3 regions of the Streptomyces sp. R44 genome follow, and region 1 is predicted to be linked to each of the others. Evidence: riboswitches for the same ligand, from Rfam matches in the RefSeq annotation. Region 1 holds a riboswitch; each other region holds the start of a gene.
The links. A riboswitch is a leader RNA that binds a small molecule or an ion and turns the genes downstream of it on or off. The one in region 1 is predicted to bind cyclic di-AMP.
Positions count from the first base shown of each region.

Region 2: it holds a riboswitch for cyclic di-AMP, as region 1 does, so the genes downstream of both, AB5J54_RS29690 (M23 family metallopeptidase) here and AB5J54_RS16230 (transglycosylase family protein) in region 1, are expected to answer to the same signal.
Region 3: it holds a riboswitch for cyclic di-AMP, as region 1 does, so the genes downstream of both, AB5J54_RS33150 (peptidoglycan DD-metalloendopeptidase family protein) here and AB5J54_RS16230 (transglycosylase family protein) in region 1, are expected to answer to the same signal.

Region 1 is NZ_CP163444.1:3,528,304-3,534,154, reverse strand. It holds gene AB5J54_RS16240 (cytochrome P450) at 1-606, shown strand, start outside; gene AB5J54_RS16235 (transglycosylase family protein) at 701-1,711, shown strand; cyclic di-AMP (ydaO/yuaA leader) riboswitch at 1,970-2,143, shown strand; gene AB5J54_RS16230 (transglycosylase family protein) at 2,147-2,851, shown strand; gene eno (phosphopyruvate hydratase) at 3,177-4,463, shown strand; gene AB5J54_RS16220 (septum formation initiator family protein) at 4,554-5,024, shown strand; gene AB5J54_RS16215 (DUF501 domain-containing protein) at 5,052-5,594, shown strand; gene AB5J54_RS16210 (exopolyphosphatase) at 5,591-5,851, shown strand, end outside.
Region 2 is NZ_CP163444.1:6,379,752-6,385,602, forward strand. It holds gene AB5J54_RS29675 (DNA topoisomerase (ATP-hydrolyzing) subunit A) at 1-679, opposite strand, end outside; gene AB5J54_RS29680 (M16 family metallopeptidase) at 861-2,213, shown strand; gene AB5J54_RS29685 (M16 family metallopeptidase) at 2,210-3,607, shown strand; cyclic di-AMP (ydaO/yuaA leader) riboswitch at 3,808-3,972, shown strand; gene AB5J54_RS29690 (M23 family metallopeptidase) at 3,985-4,755, shown strand; gene AB5J54_RS29695 (GntR family transcriptional regulator) at 4,944-5,627, shown strand; gene AB5J54_RS29700 (HPr family phosphocarrier protein) at 5,762-5,851, opposite strand, start outside.
Region 3 is NZ_CP163444.1:7,083,607-7,089,457, reverse strand. It holds gene AB5J54_RS33165 (STM4012 family radical SAM protein) at 1-32, shown strand, start outside; gene AB5J54_RS33160 (STM4011 family radical SAM protein) at 42-905, shown strand; gene AB5J54_RS33155 (SGNH/GDSL hydrolase family protein) at 892-1,686, opposite strand; gene AB5J54_RS33150 (peptidoglycan DD-metalloendopeptidase family protein) at 1,850-2,791, opposite strand; cyclic di-AMP (ydaO/yuaA leader) riboswitch at 2,796-2,968, opposite strand; gene AB5J54_RS33145 (tyrosine-protein phosphatase) at 3,325-4,146, shown strand; gene AB5J54_RS33140 (DUF6126 family protein) at 4,153-4,308, opposite strand; gene AB5J54_RS33135 (helix-turn-helix domain-containing protein) at 4,342-4,971, opposite strand; gene AB5J54_RS33130 (aspartate aminotransferase family protein) at 5,047-5,851, opposite strand, start outside.

The DNA of each region.
Region 1 (5,851 bases):
GGCGAGCACCTCACCGAGAACGAGGCCGCCGCCATGGCGTTCATCCTGCTCTTCGCCGGCTTCGAGACCACCGTCAATCTGGTAGGAAACGGGCTTTACGCGCTTCTCCGGCATCCGGAGCAGCGGGCGCGGCTCCAGGCCTCGCTCGCCGCCGGGGAGACCGGGCTTCTGGAGACCGGCGTCGAGGAGCTGCTGCGGTACGACGGGCCCGTGGAGATGGCGACCTGGCGGTACGCGACACGGGCGCTGACCATCGGCGGGCAGGAGATCCCGGCGGGCGACCCGGTGCTCGTGGTGCTCGCCGCCGCCGACCGGGACCCGGCGCGGTTCGACGGGCCGGACACCCTCGACCTCGCCCGGCGTGACAACCAGCACCTCGGCTACGGGCACGGCATCCACTACTGCCTCGGCGCACCGCTCGCCCGCCTCGAAGGGCAGACGGCGCTCGCGACCCTGCTGACTCGCCTGCCGGATCTGCGACTTGCCGCCGACCCGTCCGAACTCCGGTGGCGCGGTGGGCTCATCATGCGTGGTTTGCGCACGCTTCCGGTGGAGTTCTCCCCTTCCGTACCCGTGTTGGTCGCTGACGAGCCATCAGAAATGTGATCTTCACGTGATCGCGGGGCGATCGACTTGTGACGGGCGTTCGAATACCGCTACGTTTCCCGGCAGTCTCAGCCGTCACGCGAAAGGCCCTCCTATGCGTTCCGGGAACGGACGACACCGTCGCCCCCGTCAGGCCCCCGCCATCGTCGTCGCCGCGGGCGTCACCGGATCCGCCATGGCGCTGCCGCTGCTCGCCACCGGATCCGCCTCCGCCGCCGACGCCACCACCTGGGACCGGGTCGCCGAGTGCGAGTCCGGCGGCCAGTGGAGCGCCAACTTCGGCAACGGCATGTACGGCGGCCTCCAGTTCACCCAGGACAGCTGGGAGCGGAACGGCGGCCTCGCCTACGCCCCCAGCCCCGACCTCGCCAGCCGCGCCCAGCAGATCGCGGTGGCCGAGAAGGCCCTCGACGCGGGCAGCAACGACTGGGCCACCTGCGCGCCGATCGCCGGCCTGAAGAACGACGGCAAGGCCACCGGCGTGAACCCCGGCCCGACCGTCGTCCCGACCACCCCCACGGGCCCCCTCCCCGAGTCCAACCGCACCGCGGGCGGCGAAGGGTCGTCCGCCGGGCGGTCCGCCACGTCCACCACCGCCGTGACGCCCGCCACGCCGACCGCTCCGGCGACCTCCGCCACTCCCGCCGCGCCGACCACGCCCGCGGCCCCGGTCACGCCCGACGCGTCCGTTACGCCCGGTACGCCGGATTCGTCTGAGACGCCGAAGGGTGACGTGCCGTCGGCCACGCCCGGCACCGGCAAGCACCGGGGTGACGCCGCCCCGGAGGAAACCGGCGCAACGGGCAACTCGTCCGAAACCGGCCGACACGCGTCGGGCACGGGCAAGCCCGCGGAGAAGGTCGACGCCACTCCGGTGACCGACGAAGCGGCGAATTCGGGCGCAACGGACAGTCAGGGCACTTCGGGCGAGTACACCGTGCGGCCGGGCGACAGCCTGTCCGGCATTGCGGAGGAGAACGAACTCCCCGGAGGCTGGACCGCCCTCTACGACGCCAACAAGCGGACGGTGGGCGCCGATCCGGATCTCATCCTGCCTGGTCAGAGCCTTGACCTGACGATCGGTTCGGTGGCGGCGGAAGGCTAGTTCGCGGGCTTATGTCCGGTTCTGGGCAAGTGAGACATGGGTCTCTTCGTCCCAACTGGCGTGTCACGTCCGCAAACTTTGCTTCCGTCACCTCTCACCTGCACAAACACCGCCCACCGGAGGGCAAGCAGGGGCGATATTTCCGCAATGAGCCTCTTTGAACTTCCGGTGGGTCTGTGTCTACGGTCGTCACCGCTCGCCACCGCGGGCCCCGTCGACCGAAACGCCGAATCCTGCCGTCGGCCGATGGGAACAGTCGTCGCGCAAGCGCCGAAGGCAGGAGTGGGGGACCCAAGGTAAGTGCCGGTCCCGGCCGTTGAGACAGACGGCCGACGACCGGCTTGGGGTGAAGCCGCGTGCAAGGACACGCGGCCGGGCAACTTTCCGGCCCGAACCCGACAGCTCACCTCACAGGCGTCGGTGAGGAGAATTCCCATGCTGTTTTCCGCCAAGGGCAAACACCGCCGTCCCTCCAAGGCCGCCCAGGTCGCCACGCTCGTCGGCGTCACCGGTGTCGCCGTCGCCGCCCCGCTGCTGACCGCGGGCACCGCCTCGGCCGCCACCACCGCCGAGTGGGACACCGTCGCCCAGTGCGAGTCCGGCGGCAACTGGTCCATCAACACCGGCAACGGCTTCTACGGCGGCCTGCAGTTCACCAACTCCACCTGGGCCGCCTTCGGTGGCACCGCCTACGCCCCGCGCGCCGACCTGGCCTCGAAGGCCCAGCAGATCGCCGTCGCCGAGAAGGTCCTCGCGGGCCAGGGCAAGGGTGCCTGGCCGAGCTGCGGCGTCGGCCTCTCCAGCGCCTCCTACGACGGCGGCGCCGCCGAGAGCACCCCGCAGCAGACCCAGCAGGCCGCCCCCAAGCAGGAGGCCGCCCCCAAGCAGCAGGAGCGTCGCGCCGAGCAGCCGACCACCCGCAGCGAGCAGCGCAAGGCCCCGAAGACCGTCACCACCCCGACCGGCAAGAAGGTCAAGAAGGGTGACGGCGAGTACAAGGTCGTCGCCGGCGACACCCTCAGCAAGATCGCCCAGGCGCACGGCGTCAAGGGCGGCTGGGCCAAGCTCTTCGAGCTGAACAAGGGCGTCGTCGAGAACGCCGACCTCATCTACCCGGGTCAGCAGCTCCACCTGAAGTGAGCCCGGCGGCTCGCGTGAGTCCGGCGGCTCACGCGGCCCCGACGACCCTCCCGCGGTGACCACCCCGGTCCGGCGTGCCCCTTCCCCCGTGCGCGCCGGACCGGGGTTTCCCCGTTCCCGCCCCCAAGAGGACCCGGGGTCACGACGGTTACCGTCCAGTAGATCTGGGGCCCTTCGTCCCGGGATGCATGCCCTTGGGTCCTTTTTCGTCCCAGGGGGCGGGCGCACGGCGGGCCGGAGCCCCCGAGCCGGTTAGGCTCTTGTCGCAAGGCCACGCGACCCTGCACGACCTTGCGTCACATCCAGCGTCACATCCCAGAAGGAGATGCTCGTGCCGTCCATCGACGTCGTCGTAGCCCGGGAAATCCTGGACTCCCGAGGCAACCCCACGGTCGAGGTCGAGGTCGGCCTCGACGACGGCAGCACCGGCCGTGCTGCCGTTCCGTCCGGCGCCTCCACCGGTGCGTTCGAGGCCATCGAGCTTCGCGACGGTGACCCCAACCGCTACCAGGGCAAGGGTGTCGAGAAGGCCGTCCTCGCCGTCATCGAGCAGATCGGCCCGGAGCTCGTCGGCTACGACGCCACCGAGCAGCGCCTGATCGACCAGGCCATGTTCGACCTGGACGCCACCGAGAACAAGGGCTCGCTCGGCGCCAACGCCATCCTCGGCGTCTCCCTCGCCGTCGCGCACGCCGCCTCCGAGGCCAGCGACCTCCCCCTCTTCCGCTACCTGGGCGGCCCGAACGCGCACCTGCTGCCCGTTCCGATGATGAACATCCTCAACGGTGGGTCGCACGCCGACTCCAACGTGGACATCCAGGAGTTCATGATCGCCCCGATCGGCGCGGAGTCCTTCTCCGAGGCCCTTCGCTGGGGTGCGGAGATCTACCACACCCTCAAGAGCGTCCTGAAGCGCAAGGGCCTCTCCACCGGCCTCGGCGACGAGGGCGGCTTCGCCCCGAACCTGGAGTCGAACCGCGCCGCCCTCGACCTCATCGTCGAGGCCATCAAGGAGGCCGGCTACACCCCGGGCACCGATGTCGCGCTCGCGCTCGACGTCGCCGCGTCCGAGTTCTACAAGGACGGCGCGTACGAGTTCGAGGGCAAGTCCCGCTCGGCCGCCGAGATGACCGAGTACTACGAGGAGCTCGTCTCCGCGTACCCGATGGTCTCCATCGAGGACCCGCTGTTCGAGGACGACTGGGCCGGCTGGAAGATCCTCACCGACAAGCTGGGCACCAAGGTCCAGATCGTCGGCGACGACCTCTTCGTCACCAACCCGGAGCGCCTGGCCCGCGGCATCGAGGAGGGCACCGCGAACGCCCTCCTGGTCAAGGTCAACCAGATCGGCTCGCTGACCGAGACCCTCGACGCCGTCGAGCTCGCCCAGCGCAACGGCTTCAAGTGCATGATGTCCCACCGCTCCGGCGAGACCGAGGACGTCACCATCGCCGACCTCGCCGTCGCCGTGAACTGCGGTCAGATCAAGACCGGCGCCCCGGCCCGCTCGGACCGCGTCGCCAAGTACAACCAGCTGCTGCGCATCGAGGAGATCCTCGACGACGCCGCGGTCTACGCCGGCCGCAGCGCCTTCCCGCGCTTCAAGGGCTGAACAGGCCTGACGCTGTAGATACGGACGTCCCCGCACTCGGTCCCGTACCGTGTGCGGGGACGTCCGCGTGAACAGGGGAGGCGACACGACATGGCCGCGAAGGACCGGGACCGGTTCTCGACCGCGACCCGGATCAAGCTGCTCGGCGAGCAGACCGCCGCCCGTGTCTACCGCTCCCAGACCCGCCGCCAGGCCCGCCGCTCCCGGCTCACCGGCCGCGCGGCCTTCCTCGCCCTCGTGGTCTGCTCCCTCGTCGTCGCGCTCGCCTACCCGATGCGGAGCTACGTCTCCCAGCAGGGCGAGATCGCCGAGCAGGAGCGCAGGGCCGCCGAGGCCGCCCGGCGGGTCGAGGAGCTGAAGGACGAGAAGGCCCGCCTCCAGGACCCGGCCTACGTCCGCCGCCTCGCCCGCGAGCACCTGCACTACCTGCTCCCCGGCGAGACCGGCTTCACCGTGAACGACCCCGACGCGGAGCAACGGCCCCGCGCCGACCAGGGCGCGGCCGACCGGCCCTGGTACGACAACCTCTGGGACGGCGTCGACCACGCCGACCGTCCCTGACCCCTCCGCGACACGAACAAGGCAGACATGGAAACGCCCCCTCCGCAGACCGAACGCACCGAGCCGACCGAGACGGACATCGCCGCCTTCGAGCTCCAGCTCGGCCGCCCGCCCCGCGGCCTGCGCGCCATCGCGCACCGCTGCCCGTGCGGCAACCCGGACGTCGTCGAGACCGCGCCCCGGCTCCCCGACGGCACGCCGTTCCCGACCACGTACTACCTGACCTGCCCCCGGGCGGCCTCGGCCATCGGCACCCTGGAGGCCAACGGGGTCATGAAGGAGATGCAGGCCCGGCTCGCCACCGACCCGGAGCTCGCCGCCGCCTACCGGGCCGCGCACGAGGACTACATCGCCCGCCGTGACGCCATCGAGGTCCTGGAGGGCTTCCCGAGCGCCGGCGGCATGCCGGACCGGGTCAAGTGCCTGCACGTCCTCGTCGGCCACTCGCTCGCCGCGGGACCGGGCGTGAACCCGTTCGGCGACGAGGCGCTCGCGATGCTGCCGGAGTGGTGGGCGAAGGGCCCGTGCGTGAACCCGTGCGGGGACGAGAAGGAGGGCGGGGAGAAGTGACCCGGGTCGCCGGAATCGACTGCGGTACGAACTCCATCCGCCTCCTCGTCGCCGACGTCCACCCCGAGACGGGCGAGCTGATCGAGCTGGACCGGCGGATGACGATCGTCCGGCTCGGGCAGGGCGTCGACAAGACCGGCCGGCTCGCCCCCGAGGCCCTGGAGCGGACCTTCGCGGCCTGCCGCGAGTACGCCGGGATCATCGAGGAGCTGGGCGCCGAGCGGCTCCGCTTCGTCGCCACCTCCGCCTCCCGCGAC
Region 2 (5,851 bases), 2.9 Mb from region 1:
GGCCGGGCACGAAGCGCATCAGCGTCTCGAGGTCGGCGTTCGGATGCCGGATCAGGTGGCGGGCGGCCGCCACGACCTCGCCGAGGTTGTGCGGGGGCATGTTGGTCGCCATGCCGACGGCGATTCCGGACGCGCCGTTGACCAGCAGGTTCGGGTAGGCGGCGGGGAGCGCCACCGGCTCCCGCTCCTGGCCGTCGTAGTTCGGCGAGAAGTCGACCGTGTCCTCGTCGATGGACTCGGTCATGAGCAGCGCGGCCGGGGCCATCCGCGATTCGGTGTATCGCATGGCGGCCGGCGGGTCGTCGTTGCCCAGGGAGCCGAAGTTGCCGTGGCCGTCGACGAGCGGGAGGCGCATGGAGAAGGGCTGCGCCATGCGGACCATCGCGTCGTAGATCGACGCGTCGCCGTGCGGGTGGAGCTTGCCCATGACCTCGCCGACGACACGGGCGCACTTGACGAAGCCGCGGTCGGGGCGGAGTCCCATCTCGCCCATCTGGTAGACGATGCGGCGCTGCACGGGCTTCATGCCGTCGCGGGCGTCGGGGAGGGCGCGCGAGTAGATCACCGAGTACGCGTACTCGAGGAAGGAGCCCTGCATCTCGTCGACAACGTCGATGTCGAGGATTCGCTCCTCGAACGCGTCGTCCGGCGGCGGTGTCTTCGTGCTGCGGCGGGCCATCGCGGCTGCGGCTCCTTCACCAACAAGGTTGATCTGACGCGGACCATTGTGGACCGTGCCACCGACAACGCCGACCGCGACCCGGAAGAGGGACATCACGAAGGCCCGGGAACTTCGCCAGGTGTCGGCGCGCTTGCATACAGTGGCAGGACTTTTTCACATCGCGATCGAAGGGACGTACATGCCCATGGGTCACACGGCCACGGCCGAGGCCGGCTCCGGCGGCCTGACAGCGACCGAGCACCGGTTGGCGAACGGCCTGCGCGTGGTGCTCTCCGAGGACCACCTGACCCCGGTCGCCGCGGTCTGCCTCTGGTACGACGTCGGCTCGCGTCACGAGGTCAAGGGCCGCACGGGCCTCGCCCACCTCTTCGAGCACCTGATGTTCCAGGGCTCGAAGCAGGTGCACGGGAACGGCCACTTCGAGCTGGTGCAGGGTGCCGGCGGCTCGCTCAACGGCACGACGAGCTTCGAGCGCACCAACTACTTCGAGACCATGCCCACGCACCAGCTGGAGCTCGCGCTCTGGCTGGAGGCCGACCGCATGGGCTCGCTGCTCGCCGCCCTGGACGACGAGTCCATGGAGAACCAGCGGGACGTCGTCAAGAACGAGCGCCGCCAGCGCTACGACAACGTGCCGTACGGCACCGCCTTCGAGAAGCTGACCGCCCTCGCCTACCCGGAGGGCCACCCCTACCACCACACGCCGATCGGCTCCATGGCCGACCTGGACGCGGCGACCCTGGAGGACGCGCGGAACTTCTTCCGCACGTACTACGCCCCGAACAACGCCGTGCTGTCCGTCGTCGGCGACATCGACCCGGTGCAGACGCTCGCCTGGGTCGAGAAGTACTTCGGCTCCATCCCCGCCCACGACGGCAAGCCCGAGCCGCGCCCCGGCGACCTGCCCGAGGTCATCGGCGAGCAGCTGCGCGAGGTCGTCGAGGAGGAGGTCCCGGCGCGCGCGCTGATGGCCGCCTACCGGCTGCCGCACGACGGCACGCGCGCGGCGGACGCCGCCGACCTGGCCCTGACGGTCCTGGGCGGCGGGGAGTCCTCCCGCCTGCACAACCGTCTGGTCCGCCGCGACCGTACGGCCGTCGCCGCCGGCTTCGGCCTGCTGCGGCTCGCCGGCGCGCCCTCGCTCGGCTGGCTGGACGTCAAGACCTCCGGAGGCGTCGAGGTCCCGCAGATCGAGGCGGCCGTCGACGAGGAGCTCGCCCGGTTCGCCGCCGAGGGCCCCACGCCCGAGGAGATGGAGCGCGCGCAGGCCCAGTTGGAGCGCGAGTGGCTGGACCGGCTCGGCACCGTCGCGGGCCGCGCCGACGAACTGTGCCGGTTCGCCGTGCTGTTCGGTGACCCGCAGCTCGCCCTGACCGCCGTCGACCGCGTCCTGGACATCACCGCCGAGGAGGTGCAGGCGGTCGCCGCGGCCAAGCTGCGCCCCGACAACCGCGCGGTGCTCGTCTACGAGCCCCTGGCGACCGAGCAGACCGCCGACGGCGACGACCACGAAGAGGGAGCGGACCAGTGACCGACGCCGCCGCGTCTTTGACGAGCATGGACTTCCACCCGCAGCCCCAGCCGGGCACCGCGAAGCCGTGGGCCTTCCCGGCCCCGGACCGGGGGAAGCTGGACAACGGTCTGACGGTGCTCACCAGCCACCGTCCCGGCCAGCAGGTCGTCGCCGTGGAGATCTTCCTGCCGGCCCCGCTGGACGCCGAGCCCGCCGGTCTCGACGGTGTCGCGACCATCATGGCCCGCGCGCTCTCCGAGGGCACCGACGAGCACAGCGCCGAGGAGTTCGCGGCCGAGCTGGAGCGCTGCGGCGCCACGCTCGACGCGCACGCCGACCACCCGGGCGTACGGGTCTCCCTGGAGGTCCCGGTCTCCCGGCTGCCCAAGGCGCTCGGCCTGCTCTCCGAGGCCCTGATCGCCCCGGCGTTCCTCGACACCGAGGTCGAGCGGCTCGTGCGCAACCGTCTCGACGAGATCCCGCACGAGACGGCCAACCCGGCCCGCCGCGCCGCGAAGCAGCTCTCCAAGGAGCTGTTCCCGGCCGAGTCCCGGATGTCCCGGCCGCGCCAGGGCACCGAGGAGACCGTCGCCGCGATCGACGCCGCCGCCGTCCGCGCCTTCTTCGAGGCGCATGTCCGGCCCGGCACGGCCACCGCCGTGGTCGTCGGCGACCTGACCGGCGTCGACCTCGACAAGGTCCTCGCCGAGACGCTGGGCGCCTGGACCGGTGAGCCCGCCGAGCCGCTCCCGATGCCGTCGATCACCGCCGACGACACCGGACGGGTCGTCATCGTGGACCGTCCCGGCGCCGTGCAGACGCAGCTGCTCATCGGCCGGATCGGCCCCGACCGGCACGACCGCGTCTGGCCGGCCCAGGTCCTCGGCACGTACTGCCTCGGCGGCACCCTGACCTCGCGTCTGGACCGGGTCCTGCGCGAGGAGAAGGGCTACACGTACGGCGTGCGGGCCTTCGGCCAGGTGCTCCGCTCGGACGCCGAGGGGAACGGCGCCTCGATGCTCGCCATCAGCGGGTCCGTCGACACCCCCAACACCGGCCCGGCACTCGACGACCTGTGGAAGGTGCTGCGCACGCTGGCCGCCGAGGGCCTCACCGACGCCGAGCGCGAGACGGCCGTGCAGAACCTGGTGGGCGTGGCGCCCCTCAAGTACGAGACGGCCGCCTCCGTCGCCGGGACGCTCGCCGACCAGGTGGAGCAGCACCTCCCGGACGACTTCCAGGCCCAGTTGTACGCGCGCCTGGCCGAGACCGGCACGGTCGAGGCGACGGCCGCGGTGGTCAGCGCCTTCCCGGTGGACCGGCTCGTCACCGTGCTCGTCGGCGACGCGGCGCAGATCGCGGAGCCGGTGCGCGCTCTCGGCATCGGTGAAGTGACCGTCGTGACGGGCTGATTCCGGCTCCCGGACGACAACAGGAGGGCCCCGACGGCATAGTTCGTCGGGGTCCTCCGCTTTGTCCGTATTGCCTGCAAGGATGATCGTTTGCCCTGTGGCATGTCTTACAAAAGGCGTGTCCGGTTGGTGATTGAAAGACGATCCGCATAGCGTCGGGGCGACTGTTCGTCAGTTGCACGTGCCGCACCCGCGGCATCGGACAGTCATCGCCGAGTCCCCGTCAGGCGCGAGCCTGGGGAGCCGGGGACCCACACGTAGTCCCTGGGGTGAATCGGGCGCCTTCGTCTCGACGGAGGGGCTCGTAGGAGACCTTCCTGCTCCGAACCCGTCAGCTAACCCGGTAGGCGAGAAGGAAGGAAAGGACCAGCCCCTTCATGGCGTTCACCCGTGCCACCGGGAAGCATCGTGGTCCGAGCCGGATGGCGCGCCGCAGCGCGGGCATCGCCGGCGTCGCGACCATCGCCACCACCGGCGTCATCGGAACCCTCGCCTCCCCGGCGCTCGCCGCCGACACGGACAAGCACTCCCTCGAGGACACCGGCCTCACCCAGGTCATCACCGAGGACTCCCTCGTCGACCCGATCAACGCCCAGGCCGCCGCCCAGGAGCAGGAGGCCGACGAGGCCATCGCCAAGGCGAAGGCCAAGGCCGAGGCGAAGCGCAAGGCCGAGGCCCGCGCCAAGGAGATCCGCCTGGAGCGCGAGCGCGCCGCCCGCGAGGCCGAGCGCCGCCGCCTGGCCTCCTTCCAGCTCCCCGTCGCCGGCTCGTACGTCTCCACCGGCTACAAGACCGGCGGCTCGCTCTGGTCCTCCGGCAGCCACTCCGGCGTCGACTTCCACGCCGCCTACGGCACCCGGGTCGTCTCCGTCGGCTCCGGCACCGTCGTCGAGGCCGGCTGGGGCGGCGCGTACGGCAACAACATCGTGATCCGGATGAGCGACGGCACGTACACCCAGTACGGTCACCTCTCCTCCATCGGGGTCTACGTCGGCCAGACCGTCGAGCCGGGCCAGCAGATAGGCGTCTCGGGCTCGTCCGGCAACTCCACCGGCCCGCACCTCCACTTCGAGGCGCGCACGAGCCCCGAGTACGGCTCGGACATCAACCCCGTCGCGTACCTCCGCGCCCGCGGCGTCAACGTCTGACCGACCCGCCGCGCACCGCGTCGCAAAAGCCCCGGCTCGTACTGAGCCGGGGCTTTTCGCTGACCAAAAGACATCCATGGATTCCGCTGGGGCATCGGAAATTCCGGCGCGCTGCAATAGAGTCGCAGATCGGGCGCAGAACAGGCGCCGACGGAATTGACTCGCGCGGACCAAGGCGGAGGTCGGACATGCGCATTCCCGCGCACTCGGTATGCACGGCGATCCGGGACGACATCGTCTCCGGCGTGTTCGAGCGGGGCAGCCGGCTGACCGAGGAGCAGCTCGCCCGCCGGTACGGGGTCTCCCGCGTCCCGGTCCGCGAGGCGCTGCGCACCCTGGAGTCCGAGGGCTTCGTCGTCACCCGTCGCCACGCGGGTGCCCATGTCGCCGAGCCGACCGAGCAGGAGGCGGCCGATCTGCTGGACATGCGGGCGCTGCTCGAACCGCTGGGGGCCGCACGGGCGGCGCAGCGGCGCACGGAGGCCCATCTCAAGGTGCTGCGCGGCCTGGTCAGGCTGGGGCAGGAGCGGGCCAGGCGCGGGCAGGGCGAGGATCTGCGCTCGCTCGGCGGCTGGTTCCACGAGACGCTGGCGCAGGCCTCCGGGAGCCCGGCCCTGACGGCGCTGCTCACCCAGCTGCGGCACAAGATCGCCTGGACGTACGTGGTGGACCAGCCCGTCCAGCCGGTGGAGGCCTGGGCCGAGCACGGCGCGATCGTGGACGCCGTGGCACGCGGGGACGCCGAGCGGGCGAGGTCGCTGACCGCGCTGCACGCGGAGCGTTCGATGGTGCTGCACCGGCTCAAAAGTCCGGGGCGCGGCGGTGTGAGTGTTTCGCAACATGCCGTCAACACGGCGAGTGCCCGGAATTAACACGCACGCCGTATACAAAGAATAGGCATTCGGCCGCGTCTTTTGTGCTGCCCGGAAATAGATGCGGGGGAATGCGAATGGCCGTGGCCGCCGGAATTTCGGCGGCCACGGCCATTCGGGGAACGGGGCGAGGGTCAGACGGTCTCGGGGAGCTCGTCCAGGCCCTCGGCGACCAGCTTCGCCAGGCGGTCGAGCGCGGCCTCGGCGCCGTCGGCCTCCGAAGC
Region 3 (5,851 bases), 3.6 Mb from region 1:
CGGCCGCGATGGCCGCGTACGAAGCGAAGTAGGGGGCGGCCGTGGATCTCACCCTGCTCTACCGGGGCCCGCTCTCCTCCTGCGATTTCGACTGCCCGTACTGTCCCTTCGCCAAGCGCCGGGACAGCCGGGAGCAGCTGCGCGCGGACCGGGCGGCGCTGGAACGGTTCACCGGCTGGGCCGCGGCGCAGACCGGGGACCGGCTGCGGATCCTCTTCACCCCGTGGGGCGAGGGCCTGGTCCGCTCCTGGTACCGGCGGGCGCTGGTCGAGCTGTCGCGGCTCCCCCAGGTGGAGCGGGTGGCGATCCAGACCAATCTGAGCTGCCGGACGGAGTGGCTGGCCGAGGCGGACCCGGAGAGCGTGGCGCTCTGGTGCACGTACCACCCGGGGCAGACTCCGTACGAGCGGTTCCTCACGAAGTGCCGGGAGCTCACCCGGCGGAACGTCCGCTACAGCGTCGGGGTGGTCGGTCTTCCGGAGCACCGGGAGGAGGCCCGCCGGCTGCGGGCGGCGCTGCCGCCGCACGTCTACCTCTGGGTGAACGCGGCCGAGGGCCACACGTACACCGACGCGGAGGCCGAGGGCTGGACGGAGCTCGACCCGCTGTTCCCGTACAGCCGGCATCCGCACCGCTCGGCGGGGCTGCCCTGCCGCACCGGTGAATCGGTGATCTCGGTGGACGGCGAGGGGACGGTGCGGCGCTGCCACTTCGTCAGGGCCGAGCTGGGGAACCTGTACGACGGCTCGTACCGTGCCGCCCTGCGTCCCCGCGCCTGCCCCCTCGCCGTCTGCGACTGCCACATCGGCTACGTCCACCTGGAGACGCTGCCGCTGTACGACGTGTTCGCCGGCGGGGTCCTGGAGCGGATCCCCGCCGCCGTACCGTCCGCTACAGGGGCATGAGGTCGGGGCGCTTGGCCTCGACGTGGTCGCCGGAGCTCTCGCCGCGCAGCCGGCGCCCGATCCACGGCACCAGGTACTCCCTGGCCCAGTGGATGTCGTCGCGGCGCACCTCGAGCGTGCCGCGCGGCGGGACCGGCGGCCAGGGCTGGTCGGGGTCGGCGGGCACCGGCATGCCGAGGACCTGGGCGGCGCGCAGGGCGACGCGGGTGTGTCCCTCGGGCGAGAGGTGCAGCCGGTCGTCGTCCCAGGCACGGCGGTCCTGGACGGACTTCAGCGACCACAGGTCGAGGACCGGGCAGTCGTAGCGGTCCGCGATGGCCCGGACGTGTCCGTTGTACGTGGCGATCTTGCCGCGCAGGTGCTTGAGCAGGGTCACGTCACGGGTGTCGAAGCCGGTGGTCACCATGACGGTGCCGACGGCGGAGGTGAGGTCGGCGACGGCGCGCTCGAAGCGCTCGGCCACCTCGTCGGGGTCCGTCCCGGGGCGGATGATGTCGTTGCCGCCTGCGCAGAAGGTCACCAGGTCGGGGGCGAGTTCCTTCGCCCGGGGGACCTGTTCCGCCACGATCTGGTCGAGAAGGCGCCCGCGTACGGCCAGGTTGGCGTAGCGGAAGTCGTCGTGCTCCGGCAGCTGGTCGGCGAGCAGGACCGCGAAGCGGTCCGCCCAGCCGACGTACGTCCCGTCGGGCCCGGGGTCTCCGACGCCCTCGGTGAAGCTGTCACCGATCGCCGCGTACGACCCGAATGCGTTCTTGTCTGTTGATCTCGAATCGTCTGCCACGGGAGCACATTTTTCCCCTTCGGGTGTGACCTACGCGACCGTAAGGAGGGGTTGACGCCGGGTGACATATGCCACCGATAAAGATTCCGCCAAGCCGGAATACGCCGGAAGCCCGGCACGTACGTGCCGGGCTCCCTGATGACGAGGGCATGTTGACGTGGGGTCAGATGCTCACGCCGTGCGACCGCAGCGCGGCCAGCGGGTCGATGTCGGAGCCGTACTCCGGCCCGGTGCGCATCTCGAAGTGCAGGTGCGGGCCGGTCACGTTGCCGGTCGCGCCGGAGAGGCCGATCTGCTCGCCGCCGGTGACGGTCTGGCCGGCGGAGACGGAGATCGAGGAGAGGTGGGCGTACTGCGAGAAGGTGCCGTCGGCGTGCTGGATGACGACCTGGTTGCCGTACGCGCCGCCGTCGCCGGCGGAGTAGACGGTGCCGGGGCCGACCGCGACGACGGTGGTGCCGGTGGAGGCGATGAAGTCGACACCGGTGTGGTAGCCGGAGGACCACATGGAGCCCGCGGCGCGGTACGGGGTGCTGATGCCGCCGCTGACCGGGGCGACCCAGCCGGAGGAGGAGGTCGTGCCGGCCGACGAGGAGGACGACGAAGAGGAGGAGGTGGTCGCGGCGGCCGGGGCCGAGGAGCGCTCGCTGCCGCGGGAGGCGCGCTGGGTGTCGCCGTTCTTGCCGGCGCTCTGCGTGCTCTTGTGCGTGGCCTTCGGGTGGGCCTTCCCGGTGCCCTTGGCGCCGAGGGTGAGCTTCATGCCGGGCAGGATCAGCGAGGGGTTCTCGCCGATGACCTGGCGGTTGTCCTGGTAGAGCTTCTGCCAGCCGCCGACGAGGTGGTGCTCGGCGGCGATCTTCGACAGGTAGTCGCCTCGGACGACGGAGTACGTCTTCGGCGCGGCCTTCGCCTGGACGGCGGGCGCGGCCTTCGTCTGGGCGACGGCGTGGACGGGAGCGGCGGCCGGGGCGGCCTGCTCGGCGGCGTGGGCGCCGGTGGCTCCGAGGAGCGGGAGGGCGACGACGGCGCCGCCGGTGCCGGCGGCGGCGATGCCACGGGTCAGGCGGTTGACCTTGGGGCGGCGGTGCTTACCCTTCGCGGGCATGGCGAATTCCTCTCCGTCGCCTGCGAGGTGAGCTGTCGGGTTCGGACTGGAGATGTCCGGCCGCGTTCTCACGCGACTTCACCCCGAGCCGTCCTTCTTCGAGGGATCGGCGTACTTACCTGGGTCCCCCGCTCCTGCCTTGTACGGGTGAGTGCGGATTCCGGGCGGTGGCAGGATTCGGCGGTCCGACCGGAGTGAGCGCGACGCTAGACGAGGGGGGTCGGCGTGAACAAGCCACGATTTTCAAGTGCTCGCGAATCGCGTGATATCCGGCCTGATATCCGGTCACCCTCCGTGGATGACGGCCCCTCGATCTCCTTTTCCCGGGGGGTATTTGGAAAAGACGATCAGGCACGGTCCGTCACGGTTATGACGCTGCTCACGCGCCGATCCCCATCTCCCCTGCAACCGGGGCGGGTTACCCCGAACACCTCAATACGGACAGATCACCCATTCCCGTCCGAGGGGGTGCGTGTTCCGGCCCCCACCCGAGATGATTGCCCCAGGAACCGATCTACAGAACAGGAGCAGCCGTGACGCAGCAGCTGCCGCAGGTCCCGCCCGCCGAAGCCGACGAGCCCGAGCTGACGGAGGTCCGCAACTTCCGGGACGTGGGTGGCCTGCCGACGACGGACGGGCGCGCCGTCCGCGCCGGCCGCCTCTTCCGCAGCGGCCACCTCGCGCACGCGACGGAGGACGACGCCGCCTTCCTCGCCTCGCTGGGCCTGCACACCGTCTTCGACTTCCGGAACGAGGCGGACCGGAAGTACGAGGGCACGGACGTCGAGCTGCCCGGCGTGCGGAACGTGAACATACCGTTCAGCGACCCGGCCGACGGCAAGGAGTTCTGGCGACTGGTGCGCGAGGGCGAGATCACGCAGCTGCGGGAGATCCTCGGCGACGGCAAGGCGGCCGCCCGGATGTCCGATTCGTACCGCAGGAACGTGCTGGAGCGGACCGCGGAGCACAGCCGGCTTCTGCACTCCATGGCCGAGGAGAGCGTCCCGGCCCTGCTGCACTGCGCGGCCGGCAAGGACCGGGCCGGGGTCGCCATCGCGATCACCCTGCTCGCGGTCGGGGTCGAGCGGGAGGCCATCGAGGCCGACTACGTGAAGTCGAACGCCCCGCACCGCCGCTACAACCTGCGCCGCAGCTCCACCTCCCCGGACGCGATGTCGCCCGAGGTGATGGAGCTGCTCAGCCCGCTCTTCGACGCGCGGGTGGAGTATCTGCGGGCCGCGTTCGACACGATCGAGACGACCTGGGGATCGGTGGACGCCTATCTCTCCGAGGGCCTGAAGCTGGCCCCGGAGACCCGCGAGCGGCTGCGGGAGCGGTTCCTCACCGAGGCGTAGCCACGGCTACTGGTTCTGCCCGCCCAGCATGAAGAGCAGGTAGAGGAAACCGGCGAAGAGGTGGCCGGCGATCAGATAGGCGAAGAGACGGAGCACGAGCCCCTTGGGGAACTTGCCTTCACCGCGCTCCTCGCCGGTGACCGGTACGGACTTCTCGGACATATCGGTCCTTTCCTGAAGAATCGTCATGGAGCATCAGCGCCGATGCGGGGTCCCGTCGCCGAGGCACAGCTCGGCGGCGGGGCTCTGCATCAGGGTGTGGACGAAGAGCAGCTCGGCCCCGCCGGGTGTGGCGGCGCCGATCCGGTGCGGGGTGAGCGAGTCGAAGTGCGCGCTGTCCCCGGGATCGAGCACATGGACGGCCTCGCCGAGCGCGAGCCGCACCCGCCCCTCCAGGACGTGGATCCACTCCTCGCCGGGGTGGACGCGCACGATGTCCGCCCGGGTGGCGTACGGCACGTGGACCCGCAGGCACTGGAGGGCGCGCCCGGCACCGCCCGCCTGGCGGTAGATCCAGCCGTCGGCCTCGACGGGCTCGGAGCGGCCGGCCCGGACGACGGGGTCGCGTTCGGGGGGCGTCTCGCCCAGGAGCTCGGAGACCGTCGTACCGTAGATACGGGACAGGACGAGCAGCATCGGCAGCGAGGGCTGCCGGTTGCCGGTCTCCAGGCGCGAGAGGTGGGCCGGCGAGAGACCGGCCCGCTGGGCGGCGGCCTCCAGGGTGAGTCCCCGGCGGCGGCGCAGGGCCCGCAGCTGGGGGGCGACCTCGGGCAGGACGTCGGGGGTGACGGGGTCCGGGGAGGTGTCCCCGGGGACGTGGTCCATGCGTCCATTCCGCCAGGATCATGCCTCTGAGGCAAGTTTCTTGCCTCAGAGGCAAAACCCTTCAGCGAGATCCGGTCAGCGCTGCGCGACCGCCTGCTTGACCAGCGTCTTCCCGAAGTCCCACATCAGCCCGCCGCCGCCGTGGGCGTCGTCCATGACCGCCGTGAAGGCGGTGACGAACCGGTCCACGTCGCCCTCGTCGATGATCAGCGGCGGGATCAGCTTGATCACCTCCAGGTGGTCCCCGGAGACCTGCGTGAGGATCCGGTGCCGCTGGAGCAGCGGGACGACGACCATCTGGGCGAAGAGGCCCTTGCGGGCCGCCTGGAGCATCGTCCAGCGCCCGCGCAGCCCGAGCGAGGAGGGCCGCCCGAACTCGATCCCGATCATCAGGCCGCGCCCGCGGATCTCGTGCAGCAGCTCGTACCGGGGTACGAGCTCCTTCAGCCGGCCCGACAGCAGCTCGCCGATCCGGCGCGCGTGGGCGACGGTGCCCTCGTCCTCCATGACCGAGAGGACGGCGAGCCCGGCGGCCATGGCCTGCGCGTTCGATCCGAAGCTGGCCGAGTGGACCAGGACCCGGTCCATCGACGAGTAGACCTTCTTGAAGATCCAGTCCTTGCCGAGGGTGGCGCCGACCGGCACATAGCCGCCGGAGAGCGCCTTGGCGACGCAGACCAGGTCCGGCTCGACGCCCTCCTCGTGCTGGTAGGCGTAGAAGTCGCCGGTCCTGCCGAGGCCCGTCTGCACCTCGTCCGCGATGAGCAGCGCGCCGTGCCGGTGAAGCAGCTCCTGGGCACCCCTGAGGAAGCCCGGCGGTGCCTCGTGGACGCCCTTGCCCTGGATGGGCTCGACGACGAAGGCGGCCACGTCGCCCTTC